3 regions of the Affinirhizobium rhizoryzae genome follow, and region 1 is predicted to be linked to each of the others. Evidence: riboswitches for the same ligand, from Rfam matches in the RefSeq annotation. Region 1 holds a riboswitch; each other region holds the start of a gene.

Region 1 (10,065 bases):
CTCTAGCCTGTCCCGCCACAGTTCAAGGGCAGCGGCAGAGCGCGTGTTGCCCACTTGCCTTGCGAGGTCCGGCACCTGCGGGTCGCGCAGCGTGCAGATCACCTCGTTGTTCGCGGGAAGTCGTGCACGGGTCACGCCATGGGCCACCATCTGCGCATCACAGAAAATCTGCTTTCCAGCCAGAAGGGCGGCGCGTGCGGCCCCCACGAAATCGGCTGAGAATTCGAAATGCGCTGCCGCTTCCACCAGCCCGCAGGCATGGATCATGCGGATGGCGACATCCGCTTGCTCTTCCGTGAAGCGGGAAAGATCCGCTTCCTCGCGGATAATGGCGAAGGATTTGCGATAAATCGCATCGCCATCGCGGATGTAATCGTAGTCCGTCATCAAGGTCCTTCGCCAAGGGCTGCCGCAATCCCGCCGGGACCGAGCCGCACAAGGCAATCATGGTTTGTTTCGCCATCCCGCCTCGTCGTCTCGATCAGACGCGCAAGGGCTGCAAGCGCCGCTTTCTCAGCGGTGGGGGCAAGGTGTTTGATCGGGGTATCCGTGGTTTTGCCGCAGAATACAAGATGGCTGCCATTTTCCGTGCCGATGAGGGCAAGCGGTGAGGGCGTGGGGTGGGCGCAGCCCTTGGCGCAGCCGGAGAGGTGAAGCCGAAGCGACCCATCAAAAAGAGTGGGTGTCTCGCTGGCGGCAAAGCGCCCGAGAGCATGTGTTTCCAGTCGCGCCGAGTTGCAGGATGGCGAACCCGGGCACGCATCAATCTGCCGCAGCGGATCATCTCCCTTTACGATAAGGCCCACCTGTTCCGCCACGCCATGCAGGTTTGCGCAGGCCTTCTCATGCCCGAAGACAATAAGGCTGTGATCGGGTGCCGGCCTGATGCTCTCGATGCAGAAGCCTTCCGCCTGCTGCGCAAATTCCGCCAGTGCCTTAGCCTTGATTTGGCCAAAGGGCAGAGCGATGCGCAAAGCGTGGGTGCGATGGCTAACGGCAAACAATCCGAACAGGCTCTGTTGCGGCAGTCTGTGGAGGGGCGTGGCTGGTTTCAAATGGTGCTGCACGTTCTCAGGTAGGCTCGACATGTCTATCTGCCGTCCGCGTGTTTTCGGTCCAAGGCTCGCGAAATGATCTAGCAGCGCTGCCACGCAATCGGCTGCGTTTTCATCGCTGACACAGCCGATACCGCGTCCGGTCTGGCGCGTGCCGCCGAGGAAGACATTCCAACCGGCATTAGCTGCTGCGACCAGCCGAATATCCGCCAGCAGGTCATCAAGCCGGATCAGGCCATCGATTTCCAGCACCACGGAAAGCTTCGGTGCCAAACTGCCGCGAAGTGTGCGAGCAGCCTCCATGATTGTGAGGCCCAGCGGGCGCGGGTCAACGCCTGTTTCAAGGCCCGCCAGCGGCGACCATTCCACCGCAAGACCTTCACGCAGCGGCAGATCGAGTGCGCGGACATCCGCTTCCAGCTCGGCTGCCGACGCCAGCGTCAGACCCCGGATTTGCAGGTTTCCACGGGCGGAAATGTCCAGCATGCCATTGCCATGCGCGATTGAAAGCGAACACAGCGCGGCCAATTGATCAGGCGTAATCGCATCGATCAAGGCGATGCGCGAGAGGTAGCCATCGCCGGTCAGCATGGGCGCATCAAGCGCCGGACAAGCACCGCGGGCCATGGGAGAAGCCGCCGCCGTCATCGCCTTGCCCTCGCATTCGCCGACCCGTGCAGCATTTCGAGATCACGATCCACCGAGTTGCGGCGTGGCTGCCACAACCCGCGACGGCGGGCGGACATTAGCCGGTCGGCGATAGAGCGAGCCGCTTCCGGGTTTTGATCCAGCACGAAATCGCGCACCCGTTCATCGGCCACATAGGCATCGTAAATGGCTTCGATCAGGCTTTGCGGAACGGCTTGCGTGGTTTCGGCGAACCCGACGAGGCGATCCACCGTTTCGGCAAATTCCGCCGCGCCACGCGGGCCATGGCGCATCTGCCCATCAATGAAGCGCGGGTTCACGGCGCGGGCGCGCACCACGCGCGTCACGGCTTCCGCCACAGAGCGAGCGCGAGGCTTTTGCGGGTTCGTCGTATCCAGCGAAATCAGGTCCGCCTTGCCGCCAAGGGCAGCCACGGCTGCGGCAAAACCACCGATGAAGGCCACATCGCCGGAACCATCCAAGAGATCGCGGCCCGGATCGTCGCCGGTATGCACCAGTAGATCGGCCTGTTTCACCCGTTCGGCAAAGGTGCTTGAGGCTTCGAACCCTTCACCATCAGCGCCGCCAAAGGCATGGCTGGTCATGGCAAGATAGGCGCGGCCAAGCTCCTCACGCGCCTGCCAGTCGCCGGAGGAAAGCTTTTCCTCGATGCCGGAGCCATAAGTTCCGGGCGCGGAGCCGAAAATGCGCGGCGGGATTTGCCCAAGCCGCTTCGCCTCTTCCGCCAGAGGGTTATCGCCATCAGCCTCCTCGCGGGTCGCGATGGACCGGGCGGCGGCATCCAGCAGTGTGATCAGCGAGGGGAACATGTCGCGGAACAGGCCGGAAATACGGAAGGTGACATCCACACGCGGGCGGCCTAGCTGTGCGGGCGGTAGAACTTCAATGCCGGTCACGCGTCCGGTCGCGGCATCCTGCACAGGCCTTGCTCCCATCAGCGCCAGCCCTTGCGCCACCTCTTCACCGCCGCTGCGCAGGCTGGCACTCCCCCACAGGTCGATCACAAGGCTTTTCGGCCAGTCGCCATGGTCCTGAAGATAACGGCGGATCACCTCGTCCGCGGCCAGCCTGCCTAGCTCGAAGGCGGTTGGCGTCGGCATGGTGCGCGGGTCGGATGCATAAAGATTGCGGCCTGTCGGCAGGACATCACGACGGCCACGGGCAGGTGCGCCAGAGGGGCCGGGAGCGACAAACAAGCCATCCAACGCTGCAAGCAGCGCATCCCGTTCGGCCTCCGCGCTTTGCAGCCGCAGAGGATCGGTTTCGCCCTGATCGGCGTGGCCAAACACATGCTGGCCGTCCTTGATGGCAAAGTCTTTCAGGTCGCAGAGAAAGGCATCGATACGCGAAAGGGCTGTATCCGGGTCCTCCTCGCGAGAAATGCCTGCCTCCGCCGCCAACCCCGTTTCTTCCGCCGTCTCCACAATCAGTTTTGCCAGCCGGTCGCGCCGCTTGCGGTCCAGCCCGTCGGCCTGCGCATATTCATCCACCAGCAGTTCCAGCTTTTGCTGCGCGGGTGAAAGGCCAGCCTCCGCCAGCATGGGCGGCAGGTGGCCAATCGTTTGCGCAGCAATCCTACGCTTGGCAACCGCTGCCTCGCCGGGATTGGAGACGATGAAGGGATAGAGTACCGGCAGATTGCCGGTGACGATCTCGGGGAAGCAGGTTTCCGACAGCGCGACATTCTTGCCCGGCAACCATTCCAGCGTGCCATGGGCGCCGACATGAATAATGGCCTGTGCGCCAAGCTCTCTCTGCATGAAACAGCCAAAGGCTAGCAGGGCATGGCGCGGCGGGCGGGCCGGATCATGGTAATCGGTGCGGCGGTCCGCTTCTCGCCCACGATCGGGGGCCAGTGCTACTGTCACATTGCCAAAACGAACTGCCCGGAAGCGGAACCTTTCTGCCTCAAATGCTTCGTCGGCTAAGGGGTCTCCCCAGGTATTATGCACGGCGGAACGCGCGGCTTCGGCGATCTGGGCCAGATAGTTCCCATAAACCTCTGCATCCAGCGTTTCGGTCTGGCGCAAGACCCGGTCCATCAGGTCCTTGGCCGTGGCCGGAATATCTGTGACCTCGTAGCCTTCGGCCTGAAGATCCCGCAGCATCTGAAGCACACTTTCCGGCACATCGAGGCCCACGGCATAGCCTGTGCGGCCATCGGTACCCGGATAATCCGGCATCAGAATGGTAATGCAACGTTCGGATTTCGGCGTGGCATAAAGCGCCAGATGCTTGAGGATGCGCTCCGCCGTTGCCGCCACCCGATCCGGCTCCGGCGTATTGGCAAAACCGGTGAAGCCGAAATCTTCGCCCGCCTGCCGCTCTGCCTTGAAGGACAGTATGCCTACCAAAATGCGGCCATCCAGTTCCGGCAGCACCACATGCATGGCAAGATCGGAAGGTCCAAGCCCACGCTGGCTTTCAGCCCAGGCCTGCCGTTTGGTCGTCGCAATCACGCTCTGAAACACCGGCACACCAAGCACGTCGAACAGCGTCTGGCCGTCCAGTTCCGCATTGCTGGCAAAGGCGGTGGCGGTGATGATGGCCGCAGGTTTTAACGGAGCCAACATGTCCCGTAGATGGGTCAGCGTTGCGCTATCCTTCAAGCCGGGAACGAAGATGGGCAGAACGCAGGCGCCTCTATCTTCCAGCGCTTCCATCAGCGCATCCACGGGGGCGACGTCGCTTGCCAAGAGCATGGAGCGATAGAAGAGCAGCGGCAAAAGCGGCTTCCCTTCGCGCTCGATCAAGGCCTCGTCCAGCGAAACGACGCCTTTCAAAGGCCGGTAGATGCCGAGCTTCGGCACGTCCTCGGCCTCTGGGCATGCAATATCGGCACCCCCGGATAGCTTATTGGTAAGTCGGCTAACGAGCCTGTCCAGATTATCCGGCCCACCGGTGCGGAAGAAGGCGAGAACGGAGCGGATTTCCGCCAGATCCACCGTGGAGGCGGTCTCCAGCCGCTCGTCGCGTTCGCTGCATTCGCCGGGCAGTAGATAGAGCAGAATATTCCGCTCTCTGGCGATACGCGCCAGCTCGTCGACCCCGTAGCGCCAACGGTCGTAGCCACCGAGAATGCGCACGAGGATCAGCTTCGCATGCCGGGCCACCTTGTCACCCCAGAGGTCTACAGACATGGGATGGCGCAGGTCGGCAAGCTGGGCCAGGCGCAGGGAAAGCCCGGTCGGGTTCAGCCGGTTCCAGGCGCTCGCAATGCCGTTCAGGTCGCTATCGGTAAAGGATAGCACCACCACATCCCCCGGCGTCTGGTTCAGATCGACCGGCTCGATCAGATCGTCGAGCGAAGAGGATGTGGTGGCGAGTATATGCATCAGGCGGCCAGCAGCTTCCCGATCTTTTCGGCGTCGATGCCCTTTTCGCCGATCACGACGAGGCGGGAACGGCGGGTTTCACCGGTGTTCCATGGGCGGTCGAAATAGTGGTTCACGCGCGGGCCAACGGCCTGCACCAGAAGGCGCATTGGCTTGCCGGAGACTTCCACATAACCCTTGATGCGCAGCACCTTTTCGGCATCGGTTACATCGGCAATGCGCTTGCTGAGTTCTTCCGGGCTGGCAATGGCCGGGATATCCAGCACAAAGCTGTCGAAATCGTCGTGCTCGTGGTCCAGCTCGTCATCGTGATGCGTCTTGCGGTTTTCGATATCGTCTTCAACCGCCAGACCAAGGCCGATGAAAATTGCGGGATCGATCTCGCCATTCTGCGAATTCACGATGCGTACGGCGCGCGGCAGGTGGTCCTCCACATGGGTGCGGGCCTTTTCGAGATCCGCTTCGTTGAGCAGGTCGGACTTGGTGAGGATCACGAGATCGGCGCAGGCGATCTGGTCTTCGAAGACTTCTTCCACGGGATCGTCATGGTCAAGCGACTGGTCTTCGGCGCGCTGGGCGGCAAGGGCTTCCATGTCGTCGGCAACGCGACCTTCGGCCAGCGCCAGACCATCGACCACGGCCACGACGCCATCCACCGTCACGCGGCTTTTCACGCCCGGCCACTGGAAGGCCTGAACGAGCGGCTTCGGCAGAGCAAGGCCCGAGGTCTCGATCAGAATGTGATCGACCTTCGGCTCCATGGCGAGGATCTTGTCGATGGCTGGCACGAAATCATCCGCCACGGTGCAGCAGATGCAGCCATTGGCCAGCTCGATGATGTTGTCTTCCGGGCAGTTTTCGATGCCGCAGCTCTTCAGGATTTCGCCATCAATGCCGACATCGCCGAATTCGTTGACGATCACGGCCAGGCGCTTGCCCTTGATGTTTTCCAGCGCGTGACGCAGCAGCGTGGTTTTTCCTGCCCCTAGAAAGCCGGTGACAACGGTGCAGGGCACGCGGGCGAGCGAATTGGTCATGAAGTCTGTCCTTCGACGTTCGGGAGAATTGGGTTGAGCGGCGGAATGCGGGCAATCATGCCGCGCTTGAGGCTTTCGGGGCGACCCTTCCACGGCATCAGTCCATCGGTGGAACCGGCCAGTAGGCGAGCACCTTCCAGAAGATCGTTTGCCGCATCGGTGCCGAGATCGCCGAACACATAGGACCAGCCATCGGCACTCTGAATGCTGGCGCTCAAGGCGCGCTTGCAATTGGCGAGGCAGGCAACGGAACGGATTTCCACGCCCTCAGTCGCCAGCGCCTTGGCGCGTTCCGCCAGCACGGCACCATCGCGCTGCGCATCAACGGCTTCCTGCCCGCTGCGGCATGTTTCGCAGACATGGATCACTACATTCGCAACCTCACGTGCTGCGGCATCCTGTCTGTCCGGTCGTGTCGAGAGATCCAAGAATCCACCCCAAATCATTGTTACAATGGGGCGCGTCCATGTCAGGCTTCTCACCTCACATGGTTTGATACATCCTTGCCCGGAGCACCCCGCCCGGCGGATTTCATGCATAAACGGCAGGTCTCCTGGCTCGCGACCATCGTGCCTGCGCCGCCTTCCCGAAGATATCTTCAGTGGCATTATGCGCCGGACGCTCCATCCTTCATCCAAAGGTGGAAGGCCGCTTACAGTTGCGGGGGCAGCCGTGGTTTAGGCGAAATTCCGCACCACGTTCCCTCTTAGCTTTTCCCGTTGCCGGGAAAAGACCGTTCACAGAGGTTCACTATGCCCTTGCGTGAGTGGCTGTCAATGGTGATCACGGCAGGGGGCGATTGCCGCACGGATCGTTTTGACTATAGTCCGCCGCTCCATCGACAGGATGCAAGGAGAGGCCGGTGAAGGAGATCGACGAAAGCGAAGCGGAACGTCATCGCCGCAAGATGGCTAATCGCAAGGCGGTTCAGGATGCGGAAGTGGCCTCCAAGACCATCGAGAAGGGTCTGCTGATCGTCAACACGGGTCCGGGCAAGGGCAAATCGACAGCGGCTTTCGGGTTGGCATTGCGCATGCTGGGTCATGGGCGAAAGGTTGCCGTCGTGCAATTCATCAAGGGGGCCTGGGACACTGGCGAGCGGGTGGCGCTGGAAGCTTTCGGTGATCGCGTTATCTGGCACACTATGGGCGAAGGGTTCACCTGGGATACGCAGGACCTGAAGCGGGATGTCGCCGCCGCCGAGCGTGCCTGGGAGAAGGCCAAGGAGATGATGGCGCTGCCGGATGTGGGGCTTCTGATCCTCGATGAGCTGAATATCGCGCTACGCTACGATTACCTCGATCTTGAAAAGGTCATCGCGGATTTGACCGCCCGCAGGCCGGACCTGCACGTCATCGTCACGGGTCGTAACGCCAAGGCCGCCTTGATCGAGGCCGCCGATATGGTGACGGAAATGACGCTGGTGAAGCACCACTTCAAGTCGGGTGTGAAGGCGCAGGCCGGGATAGAGTTCTGATGGTAAAGCCGCCCGCCAAGGCATTGATGTTTCAGGGAACGGGATCGGATGTCGGCAAGTCGCTTGTCGTGGCGGGTCTCGCCCGTGCCTTTTCGCTGCGCGGGCTGAAGGTCCTGCCATTCAAGCCACAGAACATGTCGAACAATGCGGCCGTGACCGCCGATGGCGGGGAGATTGGTCGGGCGCAGGCGCTACAGGCGCGTGCGGCTCGCGCTCCCCTTTCAGTGCACATGAACCCGGTTCTCCTGAAGCCGCAAAGCGAGGTGGGTGCGCAGATTGTCGTGCAGGGCAAGGTGCGCGGCAATGCCAAGGCTGCCGAATATCAGCAGATCAAGGCGGGGCTGATGCCAGCTGTTCTGGAAAGCTTCGAGCACCTGAAGGCTCAAGCCGATCTGGTGCTGGTGGAAGGGGCAGGCAGTGCGTCCGAAGTCAATCTACGCCGCAACGACATCGCCAATATGGGCTTTGCCCGCGCTGCAAATGTGCCTGTCGTGCTGATCGGCGATATCGATCGCGGTGGTGTCATCGCCAGCCTCGCAGGCACGAAAACGGTGGTGGACGTTGAAGATGCGGCCATGATCCACGGTTTCATCGTCAATCGCTTCCGTGGTGACCCGAGCTTGTTCGATGAAGGCATGCGGATGATCGCGGGCTTTACCGGCTGGCAGCCCATCGGCCTTTTGCCGCATTTTGCCGAGGCTTCCCGACTTCCGGCGGAAGACGCGCTGGCGCTGAATTCAAAGCCTGAACGCAAGCCGGGTGCAAAGATCCGCATCGCGGTGCCGATCCTGCCGCATGTTTCCAATTTTGATGATCTCGATCCGCTGGATGCCGAACCGGATGTCGAACTGATCCGTGTCAGGCCGGGTAGCGTGCTGCCTGCTGATGCCGATCTCGTTCTGCTGCTGGGTTCCAAGGCAACGATTTCAGATTTGCAGGCGCTCAAAAGCGCAGGCTTCGATATCGACATTGCTGCTCATGTGCGGCAGGGAAAGCCTGTGCTTGGCCTCTGCGGCGGTTATCAGATGCTGGGGAAAAGTGTTGCGGACCCTGAAGGTATCGAGGGACCGGCAGGTGTAAATGAAACCGGTCTCGGTCTGCTGGATATCGAAACACGGTTGACGGACGACAAGCGGCTTGTGGCCGTTCAGGGACAGACTGCCGATGGCGCTTCATTTGCCGGCTATGAAATGCATGTGGGCGAAACGGTCGGGCCGGATTGCGGGCGTTCCTTCGCAACGATTGAGGGGCGGCCCGAAGGTGCGGTTTCCGCCTCCGGTCTCGTTTCAGGCACCTATGTGCATGGGCTTTTCGCCGATGATGCGCAGCGTTCCAGCTGGTTGAAGCGGCTGGGGGGCGAGGCCTCAAGGCTGGATTATGAGCAGGGCGTGGAAGAGGTTCTGGATCGTCTTGCCGCGCATATCGAACGGCACCTCGATCTGGATTTGCTGCTCAGGTTAGCGCGCTGATCGTAACCGCCAGAACTCCGAACAGGGCAATCAGCAGCAGATCGGCGGTTCGGGCAAGTGTCAAAGCGCGGCGAATATCGGCGGCTGTCGCCTCGCGCCGTCCGCCTTCTCCCATGAAATGGTCGTCCACCAGTTCTCCGCCATAAATACGTGGTCCGGCAAGGGCGAGACCCAGTGCACCGGCCATGGCCGCTTCCGGCCAGCCTGCATTGGGGGATTTATGCTTGGCCGCATCCCGCCGTACCGCTTCCCACGCGTTCTTATGTGATGCGCCGGGGGTCGCCCAGGCGGCGGCAGTGAACAGCAGGGCCGTCAGGCGCGAGGCGGGTAGATTGACGAGATCGTCAAACCGCGCTGCCGCCCAGCCATAGGCATGGTAGCGCTCGTTCTTATGGCCGATCATGCTATCGGCTGTATTGGTTGCCTTGTAGGCTGTGCCACCAGCAAGCCCCAGTAGACCCAGCCAGAGGGCCGGGGCCGTGATGCCATCGGAAAAGTTTTCGGCAAGGCTTTCGATGGCTGCGCGGCACACACCGGCCTCATCCAGTTGGTCCGGGTCGCGGCCCACAATCATGGAAACCGCCTTGCGCCCTGCGTCCAGACCGCCGGTTTCCAGCGCATCGGCGACGGCGCGCACATGCTCCTCAAGACTTTTCTGCGCCAGAAGACTGGAGGAGGCAACGGCTACCAGCCCGAGCCCCAGCGGCAACCACAAAAGAACGCCTTCCAGCGCCGCCGCCAGCGCAATGGTACCGGCGAGAAGGAAGACGAAACAGATCAAACCATTGCGACGCCGTGTCTCGAAGCTTTCGGATCGCGTGTTAAAGCGCCTTTCCAGTCCGGAGATCAATTTGCCGATCCAGATCACCGGATGGCCGATGCGCTCCACAAGCCATTGCGGATAGCCGACAAGCCGTTCAATAACGAGGGCGATAAAGGCAAGCGTGAAAGCCATGGAAATCGATATGCAGCCACAAAATGAAAAGCGGATCGAACACGGAGGAAGCGTGATGCGGGCGGCAC
Region 2 (10,065 bases), on a different replicon from region 1:
AATCGGGGGTGACTGTCATCGTCCCCACGGCTTCTCACCACACAACAGAACATCTCTCTCAGGAGGAGGAAACGATATGAAACATCTGAAGGCAAAACTGTTGGCGATCGCGATTGCCACCATCGCGACTGTGTCTCCCGCTCTCGCCCAAATCATGGAGACCACGCTGCGATGCCGATGGCGCCGCAATCCGCAGATCCCCAGATGGCTATCCCTGCGAAGATGAAGGCGATTTTTGAAACGGCCGAGAAGCCATTGGCCGTATCACCTGTCGTCGTCCAAGGCGACTGGGCGATTGCCGGCTGGACCCAGGAAGGCCGCGGCGGTCGTGCGCTTCTCAAAAAGAAGAGCGATGGCTGGAGCATTCATCTGTGCAGCGGCGATGGGCTGAAGCAGGCCGATGCCCTGAAAACTATGGGGCTCTCCTCTGCCGATGCTACGGCTCTGGCAAGTAAGCTCGCGGAGGCGGAAGCCAATGTCGATGCGAAGACGCTGGCGCTATTTGCAAGCTTCGAGGGGACCGTGATGGTCGAGGGCGCCGACAATCCTGGCGGCCACGACGCGCACGGCGCCCACAAGGATCACGGCAAGTAGCATCCAAAGTCGAGTTTGAGGTGGATCAGGAGGACGAGGAAAAACCATAGCTTGGTCCGCCCTCTCGCCCAGTCCGCACCAATCAGTGAACGATCTGGCTGAGGAAGCTTCTTGTCCGCTCATGGGTCGGGGCATCGAAGAAAGCATCGGGTGCACTGCTTTCGACGATGGCGCCCTTGTCCATGAACACGACACGGTCTGCCACGCGCCGGGCAAAACCCATCTCGTGGGTGACGACGATCATCGTCATGCCGTCCTCGGCCAAGGCAACCATCGTTTCCAGGACCTCCTTCACCATCTCCGGATCGAGCGCGGATGTCGGTTCGTCAAAGAGCATGATCTTCGGCGCCATGCACAAGGCGCGTGCGATCGCGACACGCTGCTGCTGGCCACCCGAAAGCTGACCGGGATACTTCAGCGCCTGCTCTGGAATCCGCACCCGTTCCAACAATTCCATGCCGCGGTCTTCGGCGAGCTTTCTCGGTGTCCCGCGTGACAGAATCTGCGGCAGCGCGCAGTTCTCCAGAACAGTCAGATGCGGAAACAGGTTGAAGTGCTGGAACACCATCCCGACATCGCGACGGATCGCATCGATGTTCTTCAGACTGTCGTTCAAGGTCACACCATTGACGACGATCTCGCCCTTCTGGTGCTCTTCCAAATGATTGACGCACCGGATGAGCGTCGATTTGCCGGAACCGGACGGTCCGCAGATGACTATACGCTCGCCCGGCTTGACCGACAGGGTCACATTACGCAGCGCATGGTAGGTGCCGTACCACTTGTCGAGATTGCGGATCGCGATGGCAGACGGTTCATGGTTCGACGGCTGTTGAGCGGACATCATCGGTAATCCTTTGCTTTGACACGCAGCTCAAGCCAGCGGGCGTAATAGGAGATGGCAACGCAGAGCGCGAAATAGATGAGGCCGACGAAGAGATAGGCTTCCCGATAGGGTGCGGGCCAGACGGGATCCATGGCCGCCGATCGGCCGGCGCTCAGCATGTCGAACACACCGACGATCATCACCAGGCTGGTGTTCTTGACCATGACAATCGCCGTATTGGTCAGGGGCGGGATAACCTTCTGGATCGCCTGCGGCATGACGATATGCTGGATTGCCTTCCAATGGGGAATGCCGAGCGCCTTGGCCGCCTCGATTTGGCCGGAAGGGATGGCTTGCAGTCCGCCGCGAATGACTTCGGCAAGATAGGCCGCCGCAAAGACCGTCAGTGCCGCCAAGGTGCGTCCGAGCTTGTCGATCGTCCAAGTTGGCGGCAGGAGCAGCGGAAGCAGGATCGAGGCGACAAACAGCAGCCCGACAAGCGGAAGCCCGCGGATCGTCTCAATCAGCCCGATGGACAGGACCCTCGGGATCGGCAGGGACGAACGCCGCCCGAGCGCCAGGAAGACGGCGAAGGGAAAGCCGCATCCGAGCGACAGCAGGGCGAGCAGGAGGGTGACCGGTAATCCACCCCATTGCGATGTTGGAACGAACGGCAAGCCAGTAAAGCCGCCCCACATCAGGCTGAGCATCACGGCCACGGCCACCAGCCATGCGATGACGAGCTTTCGTCCCCACAGCGCCGGCGACAACGACACCAGAACCATCGCGATCATGAGACCCATCATCATCATTGGACGCCATTGTTCGTCCGGTGGATAGAGACCGAACAGGATGAAGCGAAGCTTGGCACCGATGAAGGCCCAGCACGCTCCGCCGTCTCGGCAAGCCGCAGGATCCGATGTTGTCCAGGTGGCGTCCACAAGACCCCATTGGAAGGCCGGCATCAGTGCCAGGATCGTCATCAGCGCGCCGGATGTGAGAGCGGCACTCAGGACATCGCCAAACAGCATCTTGAAGAGGGGCATCCGCTTGATCGGCGGCGCTTGCCGGGCCGGCAATATGTCGGCAACCACATGACCGTGGGAAATTGAAAGTGTTGTCATCGCGTCACCAGGGCCACGTGGGCATTGTACCAATTCATGAACATCGACACCGCGATGCTGATCGTGAGGAAAACGGCCAGAAGGATGGAAATGCTCTCAATGGCCTGGCCCGTCTGGTTGATGACCGTCCCGACCACAAGGCCGAGTTCTGGATATCCGACGGCCAGCGCCAGGGTCGTGTTCTTCACCGTCGACAGATACTGGGACGTCATCGGAGGAACGATGATCCGCAACGCCTGTGGAATGATGATGCGGAACATCACGTGCCGTTCGGAGAGCCCAAGCGCGCGTCCGGCTTCCCATTGACCGCGCGATACCGCTTCGATGCCACCGCGGATGACTTCGCTGATGAAGACCGAGGTGTATAGAACGAGACCAAGCATAAGGGCGGCAAATTCCGGCGACAGGCGAAGCCCCCCGACGAAATTGAAGCCCTTTAGTTCCGGAAAGCTGACCGACGGACGGATGAGCACAACAGCAGCTGTCAGCAGACCGGCAAGCAGCATCCATTTGCCCATCGACCAGACGGATTTCGGCGCCAAGCGACAAATGATGACGGCGGCGATGAGCACGGCAAGGCAGACAGCGGCGAAAGGACCGGCCTGCGGCCCAAGCGAGATCGCCGGAAGATAGAGGCCCCTGAGCGAGAGGTAGAAGCCGGGCAGCGGGTTGAAGGCAAGACGCGGCGCCGGCAGCAAGGTCGTGGCCAGCGCATACCAGAAGAGGAGTTGCACGATGAGCGGCATGTTGCGGATGACACCGACAAACAAGGCCGCCATCTTCGCCGCCAAGGGATTGTTCGACAGCCGGACGAGAGCGATCAGCAGGCCGACAAATGTGGAGATGATGATCGCGGTCAGCGAGATGACGGCAGTGTTGGTCACGCCGATCACGTAGGCCCAACCGAAGGTATCGGAAGGATCATAGGACAGGACACTTTCCGAAATCGGAAAATTCGCCTGTCGGCTCAGATAGTCGAAACCGACCCGGATGCCTCGAGCGGCCAGATTGGCCGCCGTATTGGACCAAAGCCAGAAAAGAAGACCGGCAAAGCCTGCAAACAGCAAGACCTGAAGCGCATTGCCTCGAATGCGACGATTGTCCCAGAGCGCGAAGAGCATGCCGGCCTCCGTGTGCTTACTGGAATGCCAGCGGGAACATCAGCCCACCATCGGAATAGAGGCGGTTGGCGCCGCGCTCCAGCTTCAGCGGGCTATTCTTGCCGACATTGCGATCAAACATTTCGCCGTAATTGCCGAGTTGCGCGATGATGTTGGCGGCAAACTTCTCGTCCAGGCCAAGTGCCGAACCGTTTCCAGGTTCAACGCCGAGGAAGCGCTTGAGGCGGGGGGCTTCGGACGTCTGCATTTCGGTGACATTGGCTTGGGTGACGCCCAGTTGCTCGCCCGCAATCAAGGCCTGGATCGACCAGTTGACGATATCGAGCCATTGATCATCGCCATGGCGAACGGCAGGCGTCAGCGCATCCATGAACCGGGTGGCGGGAAAGATGATGTAATCGTCGGGATTCTTGGCGGATGTCGCGCGGATGGAAGCGAGAGCCGCGGCGTCAGTGATGAGGGCATCGCAACGTCCGGAGAAGAATGCCTGGCTGACGGCGGAGCTGTTTTCAAACACGACCGGCTTCAGCCCGAGATTATGTTCCTTCGACACGTCGTTGGCGACCACCTCGGTGGTGGAACCCGTCTGCACACAGACCGACGCGCCAGACATGTCCTCCACTTTCGTCACCCCGAGCGCCTTCGGCATCATGAAGCCGGTGAACTCGTAATAGTTCGGCGTCGTGAAGTTCAAACCGTTAGCGTCGCGGCGCAAGGTCCAGGTGAATGTGCGCGGCAGGATGTCGATTTCCCCGGTCTGCAGGGCCGGCACGCGCTGCTGGCCGCTCAGCGGAACGAACTCCACCTTGTCCTTGTCATTGAAGATCGCGACCGCCACGGCCCGGCAGGTCTCCACGTCGAGACCACGCCAGTAGCCCTTCTCATCGGGCGCGCCAAAGCCAACGGTGCCCTGACTTGAGGCGCATTTCAGAAAACCGCGCGCCTTAACGGCGTCAAGCGTTGGTCCTGCGACTGCCGGCGACAGGCCAGCAGACAGCATGCTCGTAAGCAAAAAGCCTACTCCAAGAAGTTTCGAACGCATGTTGTTCCCCTTTTTTGTTGAAGTGCGTTTTTTCGAAGATGGTCAGCTTGCGCGCACCAGTTTCGCCTGCCCCGTCCGACGAAGAATCTCGGCAAAAAATGCCTCCATGTCAGCCTGGAGGTCGGCGGGGTCCTCCAGCCCAACACTGATGCGCAGCACGAGATCGTCTTGCTTCCATTCGGTGGCCGTGCGGTTCTGGCGGACCGGCATGGGGGCGATGAGGCTTCGGGTTCCACCCCAGGAGGCGCCGATGGCAATCGTCTTCAGGACGTCGAGGGCTGCGGCGGCGTGAGGTACCGCGTCCGATACCAGGACAACGCTGAATACGCCGCTCGTCCCTAGGAAGTCCCGCTTCCAGATCTCGTGCCCCTGGGTACCCGGCAAGGTCGGAAACAGGACACGCTCGACCAGAGGATGACGCTCGATCCACTCGATCAGTACCAGTGCAACATCTGCGGCATGCTTGAGACGGATGCCAAGCGTTTCCATGCCGCGCAGCACAAGCGATGCATCATCCGGAGACACGCCAATCCCGAAGCGCCCGAGCGTTGCGCGAATCGGTGTGATGAGGTCGTCTGACCGCACGGTGATCGAACCCATCAGTAGATCGGAGTGGCCGGAAACATATTTCGTCAAGGCTTCCGTAACGATATCGGCTCCGAGCGCCAGCGGCTTGTAGTTGAGCGGTGTCGCCCAGGTATTGTCGCAGCCGACAAGCGCGCCGTGTCGATGGGCGACATCGGCAATAGCCGGAAGATCCTGGATCTCCATCGTCGTTGAACCCGGGGATTCACACCAGACGAGCTTTGTGCGGTCATCGATCTTTGTTGTCAGGTCCTCGATCGAAACCGGATCGTAATAGGCAACCTCGACGCCGAAACGCGCCAGATCCTGGTTGGCAAAGTCGCGCATGGGCGGATAGGCGGTATCCGCGATCAGGATCTTGTCGCCGCTCTTCAAGAACGGAAGCGCTGCAATCGCATTCGCCGCCTGCCCTGATGGCACCAGAAATGTGCGAAGACCCTGCTCAAGCGCCGTCAGTTTGGCTTCGAGCGTGCGGGTCGTCGGCGTGCCGTAAAGCCCATAGGTATACCCATCATGGCCCCTCTGACCGCGGGTGGCATAGGCTTCTGCATTCTTGAAGACGATGGTGGATGCCCGGTGCGTGGCAACACCAAGGGCTTCAAACCCGTCAACATTGACGTCCGGTGTGACAACACATTGAGTAAAGTCTTTCATTCCGCTTCATCCTGAGCAATTTCGTGAGCGGATTAAAACATCGGCATATCAATTCCGTCCAATATCATTATCCTGCTACTTTATTCTCGTGGGTTATGAGGTGTCGAATGAATATTCGTCAGGTCGAGGTGTTCCATGCCGTGATGACTAACAGCACAGCCTCTCGGGCTGCCGAGGTGCTGCGCATTTCCCAACCTGCTGTCAGCAAAGCGATCCAGGAACTCGAGCGCGATATCGGATTTGCCCTGTTCCGGCGCGAACGCGGTCGCATGTATCCGACCGCCGAAGCGAACATCTTCTTCAAGGAAGTGGAGAGTTCGTTTTCCGGGCTCACACGGCTCAAAAGTGCCGCAGCGAGAATCCGTGATTTCGGATCAGGCGAAATCAAAGTGGCAAGCCTATCTGCGCTGAGCACCAATATTTTGCCACGCGCTTTGCGCGGTTTTCAGGCGCGGCATCCAAATGTCGCCATTTCGTTTCAGGCGCAACTGTCCTCTACTGTGAAAGATCTAGTAGCGTCCGGCCAGGTCGATGTCGGGCTGGCAGCCGACGAGATCGAGACCGAAGGCGTCGATGTTCGGCCCTTCGCGCGCTATCGTGCCGCCATCGCCGTTCCAGCGGGGCATCGCCTGGAGCAGGCCACTGAGTTGACGCCAGAGGATCTCGACGGAGAAGCCTTCATTGCCCTTTCCCCTGAAGACACGACGCGACGAGCCGCTGAAGCTATCTTTCGCGACCGCGCAACCAAGCTGAAGGTCGTGTTGGAAACGCCGTATTCGACCACCATCTGCGCCATGGTTCAGGCAGGGCTCGGAGTCGGCCTCGTCAACCCCATGACGGCCGAACCCTATGTGGGGCGTGGCCTGACGATCATCCCATTCAAACCGGCGATCTATTTCCGCACCCTGCTGGTACTGCCGCCGAACCGCTATCCTTCGCGCATCGTTGCCGACTTTGTCGATGAGGTGATGAAGCTGTCGATATTTCAATGATTGGCGCTAGCGCTGCTAATTTGATGGCTTTGATACAATCAGGACTATCGTCTTCGCCATGAAAGTGGCCGTGACAGCGATGACAGCACAGAGGCTTCACTCGGCCTTACACTGGCAAGGCTTGTGACTGAACTTGCCCTGATATTGCGAAGCTGCTGAACCAGAGTGTCGAAAACATCAAGGTCAGCATCTATCGCACGCCAGGGCCGGAAATTCTCTCCGCCAATCGCAATGACGACCACATCCATATGCCAATTGTCTTTCGGTTTGGACCGGTCCCGGCGTATACAGGTGGCAAAATAGCGACCAAAGCGATTGATCGCAGTCGCGCAGTTTTCCAGCTGCTGATGATATTCTGCTGGGCAATCAAGTCTTCAAGATCGGCTGTACTCAGGGCAGAGAGTTTATATGCCCGGACCGCTTATGTGACGATCTCGCACAGAAAAGAAAACTCCTTTAAACTATTGAAAAAGATCAGCAATTTCGTGGTGCATCGATAAAGCCAACCTGGCATCGAGCAACTTGGCAATACCGGTCTCATTACGCGTTCTCCCGGATCTTTCGACGTGGACCACTTCAAGTTCGTAAGCACCATTTGCTTTGAGGATCATCAAGCGCCCCTCACCATAGTGAGAACGATTGACATTCATTATGTAACGTTATTACATATCAACGAAAATGTCGATGAGAAGGCAAATGAGAGTGGTAGCGGCTCCTAGTGGAACCATTGCCTCCTGTCGATTGACAGCAGGCCGCCATCATGTAGACATCGTCAGGTCAAGGTTCTTCCATCACTGGTGGAAGCTAAGAGGGAATCCGGTGCGACGCCGGAGCTGTCCCGCAACTGTAAACGGCGAGCCGTCCCCGAAAACGTCACTGACCTGAAAAGGTTGGGAAGACAGGGGAAGGCATAGACCCGTGAGCCAGGAGACCTGCCTGACAAGATAGAATTCCGCGGTCGGGGTCTGCCGCCGGAATGGCTCGTTCGCGTACCAAGGGGTTCGCGCGCGTCGTCATTTCGTTGCTAGCCTCGACCGCTCACGCGCGAGGCACGCAGTGACGAAAGAAATAGAACTGGACGAACGGCGCGCCGTTCTTCTCATCGCGAAATCCGCTTTTGCCGCGGCGCCTCACGCCGACATGGCGCGCCTTGCGGGCGTCATGGCCGAACACCGGCCTGACGCCGTCGTGCGTTACGCCTTCATTGAACAAGGCACTCCGTCTCTCAAGGAAGCGCTGCTGGCGCTGGTCGGCGAGGGCTGTTCCCATGTCAGCATTGTCCCGCTTGTTCTGCCCATGGAGCCCAGCGTTCCCACCTGGCTGCAAAAAGTGGTCCGCCGCTGGCGAAACGAGGATCACCGGCCATGGCCGGAGATAGCACTCACCGCTCACATCGCGGCAAGTCCGGTCATGGCCGCACTACTTGGAGATCTGGTCGCGTCAGCCACATCCTTCGATCTTGCCGTTGATCAGAAATCCCTCGCCGAAGGTTCGCTTGTGCCGGACCAGAAACGCCGGGTCCTGGTCTGCCAGGGCGGCCCCTGCAATGGCGCAGGTGCCGACGCCCTCTGGTGCCACCTGCGCAACGAACAGCAACGCCTGAAGCTGCGGACAACGGGCGAAGGCACCATGACCGCGAAATCCACCTGCCTCGGCCCCTGCAATCTTGCCCCTGTCGTCCAGGTCTTTCCCGAGGGCACCTATTACGGCGGCGTCACCGAGGCGGCCGTCGACCGCATCATCACCGAGCACCTGTTGGGCGGAACGGTCGTGGAGGATTTCGCCTATCACCCGACCGGACGCAAGCAGCGGCTGCGGCCGCTGCAAACACCAAGATTCCCGAATCCATAATCAACGAGACGAGAGGTCATTATGCCCATTCCGCTCCGCCAGCGCCTCAGCAGCGCGCTGATCGCCACCGCAGCCCTTGTGGCCGTCGCGTGGCCCGCAGCAGCGACTGAGCCTTTGCGCATCGGCGCAACCTTCATCACCAGTGGCGTTGACCCGGCCAAGGGATCAAATGGCTGGGCGCTCACCAGCCACGGGGTTGGCGAAAACCTGTTTACCGTCGACAGGCAAGGCAAACTTGTACCGGAACTGGCCGAAAAGGCCGAACGCACGGGCGACCTCACCTGGACGATCACCTTGAAGGCAGGGCGCGCATTCTCTGATGGCACGCCCGTGACAGCCGCAGCTTTGGCGGCCGGTTTCGAGCGCACCTTTGCCAACAACAAGGCAGCATTGGCGACAGGCGGGAAACTGACGTTTGCAGCAGCAGACGACCTCACCCTCAGGGTATCGACGGAAAAGCCGGTTCCTCTCATCCAGGCCCTGTTTGCCGAATGGCCGCTGATTGCCTACAAGCCGGCAGCCGAGGACGGCAAGACGATCTTTACCGGCCCCTACGAAATCGCGGATTTCAAGGTCGATGCGGCGATCGAATTGAAGCCGAATGCCCATTTTGAAGGGGCGGACCAGCGCAGACCGTTGACACTGAAACGGTTCGGCGATGCGCAAACCATGGCGCTGGCCTTTCAATCCGGGGAGTTGGATCTGGCCTTTGGTCTCCCCTCCGAAGTTGCCGCCCGACTGACGCGTGATCCGTCCCTGACAGTCAAATCCTTCGCGGTCGGGTACCAGTATTTTGCCTTTTTGAACACGACAAGGCCGGTGGTTCAGGACAAATCCGTGCGCCAGGCCATCGACCTCGCCTTCGATCGCAAGGAACTGGCCGCTGCCATCAATGGCGGAACACCGGCAACCGGCGCCTATGCTCCTTATTTTCCGTTTGCCGGCAGCCAAGCCCGGCCGACAGATGCTGCCAGGGCTGCCGCGATCCTGGATACTGCGGGCTGGACAAAGGGCACCGACGGCATGCGTACCAAGGACGGCAAGGCTCTGAAGCTGCTGGCGATCACATACCCGCAACGGCCGGATCTGGTCACCATGCTGCCGGTCGTCAAGGCACAGCTTTCCCGGATCGGCATCGGGCTCGACACACAGATCGTGGACAATATTGCAGAGGCGGCGGCCAGCGGCAATTTCGACATCGCGCTCTGGGCCCAACACACCGCCCCCAGCGGCGATCCGGCCTTTTTCCTGAACTCGATGCTGCGAAGCGGTGCCT
Region 3 (10,065 bases), on a different replicon from region 1:
AATATATAGACCGAAACACAAATGCGGGCCATCTGCAACCTAGCTAAACCAACTTCTGCGGTGTTTCGACGCAACCGAGGCATAATATCAAAAGGACAGAGGAACGGTCATGGCGAGCATAGCTGCCACAGGAGCTACGGCAGAGAAAACTGCTGTTTCCATCATCTTCGCGGCAAGTTTTTGCCACATGCTCAACGATATCATGCAGTCACTGCTGACATCGCTTTATCCTCTCCTCAAGGCTAATTACGCGCTCGATTTCGTGCAGATCGGCCTGCTGACCTTCGCGTTTCAGGTGACCGCATCCCTATTGCAGCCTGCCGTTGGCGTTATCACCGACCGTTGGCCGATGCCGTTTTCGTTGCCGACGGCCATGCTCTCCACTTGCGCTGGTCTGATCACACTTGCCTTTGCCCACCACTTCGTTGTGCTGATTATCGGCGCCTGCCTCATTGGCATTGGTTCGGCGATTTTTCACCCGGAAGCGTCTCGCGTTGCGAGATTGGCATCGGGTGGCCGTCACGGACTGGCTCAATCCATGTTTCAGGTGGGCGGAAATACGGGCACGGCCATCGGACCTCTTCTCGCCGCTTTCATCGTCATCCCCTATGGACAGTCGGTTCTGAGCTGGTTCTCGCTGATCGCCCTGCTTGGCTTTTGTGTGCTGTCCGGGGTCAGCGTCTGGTACATGCGCCATCGCCGCAGTAACGCGGGCCGCTCCAATCCAAGCCGGACTCTGCCGCTGCAACGTTCGCATGTGGCTTGGACACTTGCGATCCTGATTGTCCTGACCGCGACGAAAAATGCCTATTTGGCCAGCATTTCGAGCTATTTCACATTCTATGCGATCCACAAGTTCAACGTCAGCGTTCAGGATGCGCAACTCATGCTCTTCCTGTTCTTAGGCGCGTCGGCGGCGGGCGTCTTCGTGGGAGGTCCGATCGGCGATCGTTTCGGTTCTCGAAGCGTGATCTGGTTCTCAATTCTCGGAGTCATTCCTTTTGCACTGATGCTGCCCTATGCCGATCTGTTCTGGACGTCGGTACTGGTCATCCTGATCGGCTTCATCTTCTCGTCCGCGTTTTCAGCAATCGTGGTCTTCGCGCAGGAACTGGTTCCGGGTCGCGTAGGATTGATTGCCGGACTGTTCTTTGGCTTTGCCTTCGGGTTCGGGGGGATTGGAGCTGCGGTGCTCGGCGTGTTTGCCGACCGGCAGGGCATCGAGTTTGTCTATAGCCTCTGCTCGTTCATGCCGCTCCTTGGGCTGCTCACTGTCTTGCTGCCTCGGCTTCCAAGCGAGCGACGCGCCTGATGCCGGATATTGGCGAAGCCGGGAAGGCTTCGCTAGTAGCTCTTAATCGTCCGATTGCAAACGCACAAATTTAAAGCACTTGATCGTCTGAAGGCTTCCCCAGAGCTTCGTTGTTCGCCAATGGCCGCCGCTAAAGGCGGAATGCAAAACCTCTTGCATGGCATGTAAATTGCATACACTTTCGGTAATTATCGCAGCCCTGTGCCGGAGGTTTGAATGCTGCCGACTATTCTCGATCTCGAAGCCGTGAGAGCGGCCTATGCCTCTGGTCTGACGCCCTTACAGATGATTGATGAGATCATTGCGCGCCGAGAAGCATCCGAGGATCCGGCAATTTTTATTACGCAAAGCTCTCCAGATCAGTTGCGTATTGCGGCCAGAGAATTGATGGAACGAGCACCGGAGCCGAACAGCCTGCCGCTCTGGGGGGTGCCATTTGCAGTCAAGGACAATATCGATGTGGCGGGACTTCCCACCACGGCCGGATGTCCGGCCTTCGCTTACGAACCCGTTGCAGACGCTACGGTCGTCGCGCGCCTGAAGGCTGCGGGTGCTTTGGTGATTGGGAAGACGAATCTTGATCAGTTTGCAACCGGATTGAACGGAACGCGCTCGCCCTACGGCGCGCCACGCTCCGTATTCAATCGCGATTATGTTTCGGGTGGTTCGTCTTCCGGGTCTGCCGTAGCCGTTGGCGCAGGATTGGCAAGTTTTGCGCTGGGAACAGATACAGCCGGCTCCGGTCGCGTTCCCGCAGCCTTCAATAACCTCGTGGGCATCAAGCCAACTCCAGGGCTCGTTCCCAATGTGGGCGTGGTACCAGCCTGCCGCAGCGTCGACGTCGTGACGATCTTTGCAGCGACTGTGGGGGATGGCGTCGCCATTCGCAAAGTCATGGAGGGCTATGATGCGGCCGATCCCTATTCCCGCAAGGCGATTGCGACAACCCTTCCGCACCAGGGTCTGCGCATTGGTGTGCTTGACGTCTCTGAGCGCGAGTTCTTCGGAAACAACGAGGTAGAAGCTCTCTATGACACTGCGATTGAGAGGGCGCTGTCGCTTGGCGCAACAATCGTGCCCTTTGACTACGCGCCATTCCGTCAGGCAGCGGAACTGCTTTATAACGGGCCGTGGGTGGCGGAGCGGTTGGCAGCGGTCACAGATTTCCTTGCGACGAATGCGCAGGATTTCGACCCAACCGTGAGACAGATCATCGAAGGTGCTAAAGCCTATGATGCCGTCGCGGCGTTCGAAGGGCAATATAAACTAGGCCACCTGCGTCAGAGGGCTGATGCGGAATGGGCAAAGGTAGACATATTGATGCTGCCGACCTCGCCGACAACCTACACGGTAGATGCGATGGTAGCTGATCCCATCGTCAAGAACAGCCACTTTGGCCGCTATACAAATTTTGCCAACCTCTTCGGATACGCAGCGATTGCTGTGCCCGGAGGTTTCGGTGCAACCGGCCTGCCGAATGGGGTGACCCTTTTCGGCCCAGCCTTCTCCGACGATGCGCTGGCGCCTTTCGCGGATGCCCTGCATCGTGCTTGCGCGTCGGGAATGGGCAAGGACCGCGGCGCTGTATTGCCGGAAGCTTCAATGGTGACAGAACCTGATGATGGGTTTGTTCCTATCGTCGTGGTCGGAGCGCATCTCACGGGTATGCCGCTGAACCATGAACTGACCGGCTCAGGTGGGCGCTTGATCAAAAGCTGCCGGACGGCAGCTGACTACCGGCTTTACGTTTTGCCGAACACGACACCACCGAAGCCGGGGCTCATCCGAGAGCCGGGTTATTGCGGACCAGGGCTGGAGGTGGAAGTCTGGAAGGTAAGCCCCCAGGCATTCGGGCGTTTTGTCCAAAACATCCCGGCACCGCTTGGTATCGGGAAGGTCACGCTCGACGATGGCTCCCAGGTCTCTGGTTTCCTGTGCGAGCCTTACGCGCTTGGGAACGCCAGGGAGATCACAGCCCTTGGCGGTTGGCGCGCTTACATTGCAAGCATCAGGCAAGCCGGATAGCACCGTAAGCGTGGGATCCATTGAAGGGATCTGATGCCGCCGCGCGAATGTCTCTTCCTCGAGGAGCAGGACGGATGTCGGCTGCTCAACTTGGCGTGCGTCATAAAATATACGTATTCAGGCTGCTGTCAGCTTCGGTTATCAGTGCTGGTCATTGAAACTGGTCGACCCTTTTCGACCAGAACCGAAAATGACAGAGCCGGAGCCTATGATGTTCAAACGCCCAATCCTGGGAAGCATCCCGCTGAGCATCATCGTCTCGGTCTATATTCTGTTGCTCCTGAACCGAACGTTCTGGGCAAAGACATTCGGGATCATGGCCGGGCAGAACCTGGCCATCGCAGCCTTTGCTGTTGGCATCACCTTTGCATTCATCGCTTTGTTCGTCAGCTTTTCGGTCAAATATCTGATGAAGCCGCTGCTGATCGTGTTCATCTGGACGGCTGCTTCGTCCGCTTGGTTCATGGATCAGTTTGGCGTCATCATTGACGACGATATGATCAGAAATGCAGCGGAGACGAACACTGCAGAAGCCAGTCATCTGATCACTGCAGGCTTCATACTGCACATGTGTCTCTACGCACTCTTGCCCAGTCTGTTGATCGCCTGGGTGAAGATCCGCCATCGGAACTTTTTCAGCAAAGTCGTGCGCAACCTGGCGGTTATAATTCCCTCTCTTGTCATCTTCGCCGTTGCCGGGCTGTCTCATGCGGGGATTTACAGTTTCGCGCGGCGCCAGAACCACGATTGGTTCGAGATGTTGAATCCTGTTTTCCCGATGATCAACGCGGTCACCTATGTCCGCAAGGCCACTGCCGAAAAGAACATCGTCGTAAAGCCGCTTGGCCGTGATGCGAAGGTGGCAGATGCACTCAAGGCCTCACACAGAAAGCCCCGAGTAACCATTGTCGTCGTCGGCGAAACGGCGCGTGCCTCCAGCTTCCAGCTCGGCGGTTACGAACGCCCGACGAACCCTGAGCTTTCAAAGCGGGACATCTTCTACTTCACCAAAGCCACGAGCTGCGGAACAGCAACCGCCATCTCTGTTCCTTGCATGTTTTCGAACCTGGGCCAGAACGGTTACGCGCATGCGAGAGCTCTTGCGCAAGAAAACCTGATGGATGTTCTGGTCCATGCTGGCGTGCGGACCGAGTGGCTGGATAACAATACTGGCAGCAAGGGCGTGGCTGATCGTATCCCCTATAGCGATCTCTTCAACTCCAAAGATGCTCGCTTCTGTAATGGCGGCGAATGTTGGGATGACATCCTCCTTGATCGTCTGGACGGCTGGCTGAAAACTGTCAGCGGAGATGCGGTTCTGGTTCTGCATCAGCTTGGCAGCCACGGTCCGGCCTACTACGCCCGCTACCCCGACGCGTTCAAGATCTTCCAGCCTGATTGCCGCTCTTCGGAATTCTCCAAATGCCATCGCGATGAGATCATCAACGCCTATGACAACACGATCGTCTACACGGACCATGTCCTTGCGAGCATCATCGACAAGTTGAGCGCGCAGCAGGATCGCCTTTCGCCATCGATGATCTACATGTCGGATCACGGGGAATCTCTCGGCGAGAAGGGCCTGTTCCTTCATGGTGCACCGTGGCTCGTTGCACCGGAACAACAGACGCATATTCCCTTTGTTCTGTGGCTAGGAGCCGAAGCGAGGCAGGGGATAGAGTCGGAATGCATTGATAAGCTGGAAAAAGAGCCCGTCTCGCAAGACAATCTCTTTCATACCGTGCTGGGCTTGATGCATGTAGAAACCAAGGTAAAAGATCCGAAGCTCGATATTTACGGTTCCTGCAAGGCATCGAATGCAAAATCCTGATGAGATTCCGCGCAAGGTAACGGGAATAAGGCATCTTTTCGCGGCACAGCGATATTCCGCTTCAGGCGCCAGAAGGTTGTGGCAGGAAGCGGCATTTCGTCACGAATGTCTCGCAATGCTGGCGTCACTTGTCTTCTTTGCCGTCATAGGCGCAAGCGTTGAGCGCTTTTCGATTCTGATCGGTGTTTTCCTGATCGTCGTCGCGCTGGAAGCGCTCAATACAGCCATCGAAGAGATCATCGACCGTATCTCGCCCGAATTCTCAGCCACCGGACGGCATGCGAAAGATCTCGGCTCATTTGCCGTTTTCTGCGGGCTTCTCGCCTGGGGAATTCTGATGCTGGATACGACGGTCCGGGTGATCGTTGGCTGAGATCTAATGTTCGATCTTCGTATCGAGGATCTCGAGGCTTTTCGGATTGAAGAAGGCAGCAACCTTCTCCCCCTCTGCATTGATGGCGAAAGCTTCGTAGCAGCCATCTTCGCTTCGGATGGATCTCACTTTCCAACCAACGCTTTCGAGCTTTGCTTGCAAGACCTTGCGTGGTTGCCAATCGGCAATCGGTACGTTGCACCGTTCGCTTGCAACGGCTGCCGTCCCGACGGCCCAGCTTGCAATCGCAATAGCGACGAGACGTTTCATGTGATCTGCTCCAGCCATTGTTCGCCTGTTACGCTGTATTCATTAGCTGACATCCACCTGAAAACAGGAGAAATTCATCACGGAATCGCAACGCGGTCGATTTCAGTTTGGTGACAGTTTGATAAGACACTTGCTTGGTCGAAATGGAGACACGTTGCCTTGCGTATCCTGCTTGTAGAAGATGATGCAACACTGGCGGATGCGGTGCGCACTCACGTCACCCGGCACAACCATGCAGTGGACCTTGCGGAAGACAAGGAGAGTGCGCTTGCCTGTCTCGCTGGTGTTGATTATGCGCTGGTTCTCCTCGATCTTCGCCTGCCCGATGGAAGCGGCCTCGATATTCTCAAGCACATCCGGCTGAAGAAGCAGATGATACCGGTCATCGTTCTGACCGCGCATGACCAGGTATCTGACCGGATCGCAGGGTTGAATGCAGGTGCGGACGACTATCTGGTCAAGCCCTTCGACCTGGATGAACTGGAAGCGCGAATCCATGCGGTTTCCAGACGATACGGCGCCAGTCAGACTCCGATGGTCGAACTGGCCGGCTTCGAGGTCTATCCGTCCGAACATCGCATCGAGGGAAAGACCGGTGAGCGCATTTCCCTTTCCGCGCGTGAGTGGGCTGTGCTTGAATGCCTTCTTGCGCGACGCAATTCCATCGTATCCAAGTCCCAGATCGAAGAAGCGCTCTATGCTTTTGGTGCCGAAATCGAAAGCAATACCGTTGAGGTTTATGTGAGCCGTCTTCGGCGCAAGTTGGGGAAGGAGATTGTCGAAACAGTTCGCGGTATCGGCTATCGGGTGGCTGAATGAGTATGCCGAGGCCCCGCAGCATTGCGCGCGAACTGCGCATTTCGCTCGGATTGACCCTATTGGCTTTCTGGCTGCTGGCTGCAGGACTTGCCTTTTCTGTCATGCAGGAGGAAATGGGCGAGGTTTTCGACAGCGCTCTTCAGGAGACAGCAGAACGCCTGGCACCTCTGGTCATTGATGACCTTTACACTCGAGAGGATACCAGCGCTCCCCGGAAGCTGACGGCGTTGCGCGAAAACGTGCCAGATGAGTATTTGACCTATCAGGTTCGGGATGGCTCCGGTCGCGTGCTGCTGCATTCGCATAATGTCAGTGCCGATCCGTACGAAGCGCCGCTGGTGGAAGGCTTCTGGAGTGGCGGCGAAAAACGCATATTCACGGTTGCTGCCGTCAGTGGCAGCATCTTCGTACAAGTCGCAGATTCGCTGGAACATCGGCGGGAGGCCTCAATTGAGGGCGGTACGGCACTGCTGCTGCCGCTTCTCCTGCTCCTGCCGGCGAGTCTGATTGCCGTCAGTTGGTTCGTGCGTCGCAACGTCAGCGAGGTGGATCGTTTGAAGCGCGTTATCGGCCTGCGCGACAGCGGGAATCTTGCACCCATCGATCTCAAGGATCTGCCTATCGAACTCGAACCGATCCAGCAATCCGTCAACCTTCTGATCAAGCGGGTGGACGATGCGCTGGAAGCAGAACGTTCCTTGACCGCCAACAGTGCTCACGAATTGCGGACACCCATTGCAGGTGCACTTGCACAAAGCCAGCTCCTGCTTTCCGAGCTTGAGGATGGACAGACCCGGGATCGCGCCAGGCAGGTTGACGCAGCACTCAGGAAGCTCTCCGTGCTGACGGAAAAGTTGTTGCAGCTTGCGCGAGCCGATGCGGGCATCGGTAAGTCTGCGGTTCGTTCGGACCTGTCGACGATCCTTGACGTCGTTATGGAAGAATTCTTGCGCAACAGCCAGAGTGGCTCGGTTCTTCATTATCATCGTCCGGAGAGAATGGTCCTTTCTCGCGAGGTAGATCCGGACGCCTTTGCCATTGCTGCCCGTAATCTGGTCGAAAATGCTCTCGCCTACCGCTTGCCTGACACGCATGTCGACGTGCACCTGAAGCCGGATGGCCTGCGCGTATCGAACCTCACGTCGCCCAAGACCTTGCTTCCTCCGGAAAAGCTGCGACAGCGCTTCGTGCGCGGCCATTCCCTTCATCCCGGCTCGGGTCTGGGGCTCGCCATCGTGGAACGGCTGGCGACCCAGATGGGCGCGCAACTGGAACTGACGGCCACGCCGCTGGCGCCCGACCAGTCTCGTTTCGATGCGAGCATCGTATTTCCTGACCCGTGATTCTGTCTCACAGTTGTTTTCTCGTGAAATCGCCGTGAACGGGATTGCGCTGCGCTCAAAAACAGTCTTAGGCTTCCCGATGATGGTCTCGGTTGCCCATAAAGCAACCGGTGAAAAGGGAATGTGGTGATGCAACGCAAGTTGCCAATGCCACGGCTGCCCCCGCAACTGTAGGCGAGGAGCGACATCCGTTATCCACTGGCGTCAGGGCCGGGAAGGGGGATGAAGCTGCGAATCGCAAGCCAGGAGACCTGCCATCAGAGGCGGACATTCGTCCGATTATGACACACCAATCGACCGCGCGGTGGGCGCGGGGAGGCAGATATGCATATTGAACCGGGCGTCGTTGACGGCGCAAAAATCGTGCTCAGCTACGCGACAGCATTGGCCGCGCTGGGGCTGACAGCCAAAATGGCAACAGACAGTGTTCGTCGGGATGGTGGTGTCGCGTCGCTCGCGTTGCGAAGTGCCATTACGACCGTTCTCGTCTTCGGCTTTTTCGAGGTCTTGCCGCATCATCCGGTCGGCGTTTCCGAAGTTCACCTCATTCTTGGGTCGACCCTGTTCCTGATGTTCGGCGCAGGTGCTGCGTCCATCGGGCTTGCCGCCGGCCTCCTCATCCAGGGCCTGTTCTTCTCGCCGTTCGATCTTCCTCAGTATGGCATGAACGTAACGACCTTGCTCGTTCCGCTTTGGGCCATCAGCCAGCTCGCGGCCAAGCTTATTCCGGCCCGCACGGCCTATGTTGATGTGACCTATCGCCAGGCATTTACACTGTCTACCGCCTATCAGGGTGGTATTGTTGCCTGGGTGGCCTTCTGGGCGCTCTATGGCCACGGGTTCACGGTCGAAAATCTCGTGAGCATCGGAAGTTTCGGCGTGGCCTATATGAGCGTTATCCTCATTGAGCCGTTGGTCGATCTGGCCGTGCTTGCAGCGGCGAAATCCTTGCGCAAATACAGCCAGGGCCCGATTTTCAGCCGTCGATTGCATCAGGCAGCCTGACGCTGTGATCTCTAAGCCGGCGGCCTGATTGCAGGCCGCCGATTGCCGAGACGTTATGGAACGTCCCGGCCTTCTGCCGTGGAATAGAGTTCGAACCAGTCTTCCCGCGAAAGCTTGACTTTCATCGCATCGCCAATCTGTCGAATGCGTGCAACATTGTTTGTACCCATGACGGGCAGAATGTGGGCCGGATGTGCGAGTAGCCAGGCGACGGCAATGGCTGTGCGATCTACACCTTGTTCGGCTGCGATGCGATCCAGCGTCCTGCCAAGGTCGGTGTCATTTGAAAAAAGGCGGCCACCACCCAGAGGTGACCATGCCATTGCCCGGACCTTGTCTCGTGTCATCGAGCTCAGATCACCATTCGTGAACGGGTCCCGCGCCAAAAGGCTCAGTTCGATCTGGTTGACCACGAGTTTCGTCTGCATGCACGACTGAAGCGCCGCGAGATCCCAGGGGCGGAAATTCGAAACGCCGACGGCTCTGACCTTGCCGGATGACACGGCGGCATCGAGAGCGCCGCCGGTTTCCGTAAAATCCATGAAAGGATCGGGGCGGTGGATCAGCAAAAGATCGATGTAATCTGTGCCCAGGAGACGTAGAGATCTGTCGATCGACGCGCTGATGTGCTCTGCCGAGGTATTATAATGCTTCAGCCGTGCCCCGGCGTAGTCTCCCGTGGGTGCAACTATGCCGCATTTGGTAACAATTTCGATCTTGTCTCGAAGTCCGGCGCCTTTCAATGCTCTGCCGAAATGCTCTTCAACGGTGTAGCCGCCATAGATATCCGCATGATCCATGGTGGTAATACCCTGTTCAAGGCATGCTTCCACTTTGGCAATGATATTGCCCGCGGACACATCCTGATCATCGGCTAGCCGCCACATGCCATAGACGATCCGTGAGAGATCCAATCCGGCCTGAATTTCAACGCGCTGCATCTGCTTCCTTTCTCGCCAAATCGCGGGCTGCAGCCCGCCGCTGCCACGCGGTTTATCTCAACTCTGTGATATTGTCGAAGCGGTGATGGACGAATAGCAGCGCTTACTGGAACAGCCGTTGCAGGCGTGGCCTGATGCGCAAGAAG

The links. A riboswitch is a leader RNA that binds a small molecule or an ion and turns the genes downstream of it on or off. The one in region 1 is predicted to bind cobalamin.
Region 2: another riboswitch for cobalamin. It lies ahead of G6N80_RS01125 ((2Fe-2S) ferredoxin domain-containing protein); the one in region 1 lies ahead of G6N80_RS11630 (DUF1636 family protein).
Region 3: another riboswitch for cobalamin. It lies ahead of G6N80_RS04120 (energy-coupling factor ABC transporter permease); the one in region 1 lies ahead of G6N80_RS11630 (DUF1636 family protein).

What each region holds. Positions count from the first base shown of each region.
Region 1 is NZ_CP049250.1:1,141,832-1,151,896, forward strand. Features, by position in the region: gene G6N80_RS11610 (precorrin-8X methylmutase) at 1-387, opposite strand, end outside; gene cobG (precorrin-3B synthase) at 387-1,703, opposite strand; gene cobN (cobaltochelatase subunit CobN) at 1,700-5,059, opposite strand; gene cobW (cobalamin biosynthesis protein CobW) at 5,059-6,096, opposite strand; gene G6N80_RS11630 (DUF1636 family protein) at 6,093-6,524, opposite strand; cobalamin riboswitch at 6,623-6,849, opposite strand; gene cobO (cob(I)yrinic acid a,c-diamide adenosyltransferase) at 7,004-7,573, shown strand; gene G6N80_RS11640 (cobyric acid synthase) at 7,573-9,042, shown strand; gene cbiB (adenosylcobinamide-phosphate synthase CbiB) at 9,026-9,997, opposite strand; gene cobD (threonine-phosphate decarboxylase CobD) at 10,008-10,065, shown strand, end outside.
Region 2 is NZ_CP049249.1:46,028-56,092, reverse strand. Features, by position in the region: gene G6N80_RS01165 (ABC transporter ATP-binding protein) at 1-226, shown strand, start outside; gene G6N80_RS01160 (copper uptake system-associated protein) at 205-594, shown strand; gene G6N80_RS01155 (amino acid ABC transporter ATP-binding protein) at 677-1,441, opposite strand; gene G6N80_RS01150 (amino acid ABC transporter permease) at 1,438-2,544, opposite strand; gene G6N80_RS01145 (amino acid ABC transporter permease) at 2,541-3,665, opposite strand; gene G6N80_RS01140 (amino acid ABC transporter substrate-binding protein) at 3,682-4,707, opposite strand; gene G6N80_RS01135 (trans-sulfuration enzyme family protein) at 4,750-5,946, opposite strand; gene G6N80_RS01130 (LysR substrate-binding domain-containing protein) at 6,054-6,938, shown strand; cobalamin riboswitch at 7,701-7,892, shown strand; gene G6N80_RS01125 ((2Fe-2S) ferredoxin domain-containing protein) at 7,995-8,789, shown strand; gene G6N80_RS01120 (ABC transporter substrate-binding protein) at 8,811-10,065, shown strand, end outside.
Region 3 is NZ_CP049249.1:719,521-729,585, reverse strand. Features, by position in the region: gene G6N80_RS04155 (MFS transporter) at 110-1,312, shown strand; gene atzF (allophanate hydrolase) at 1,529-3,337, shown strand; gene G6N80_RS04145 (phosphoethanolamine transferase) at 3,549-5,168, shown strand; gene G6N80_RS04140 (diacylglycerol kinase) at 5,155-5,541, shown strand; gene G6N80_RS04135 (PepSY domain-containing protein) at 5,545-5,811, opposite strand; gene G6N80_RS04130 (response regulator transcription factor) at 5,971-6,630, shown strand; gene G6N80_RS04125 (histidine kinase dimerization/phospho-acceptor domain-containing protein) at 6,627-7,973, shown strand; cobalamin riboswitch at 8,040-8,246, shown strand; gene G6N80_RS04120 (energy-coupling factor ABC transporter permease) at 8,298-8,978, shown strand; gene G6N80_RS04115 (aldo/keto reductase) at 9,032-9,919, opposite strand; gene G6N80_RS04110 (thiol-disulfide oxidoreductase DCC family protein) at 10,023-10,065, opposite strand, start outside.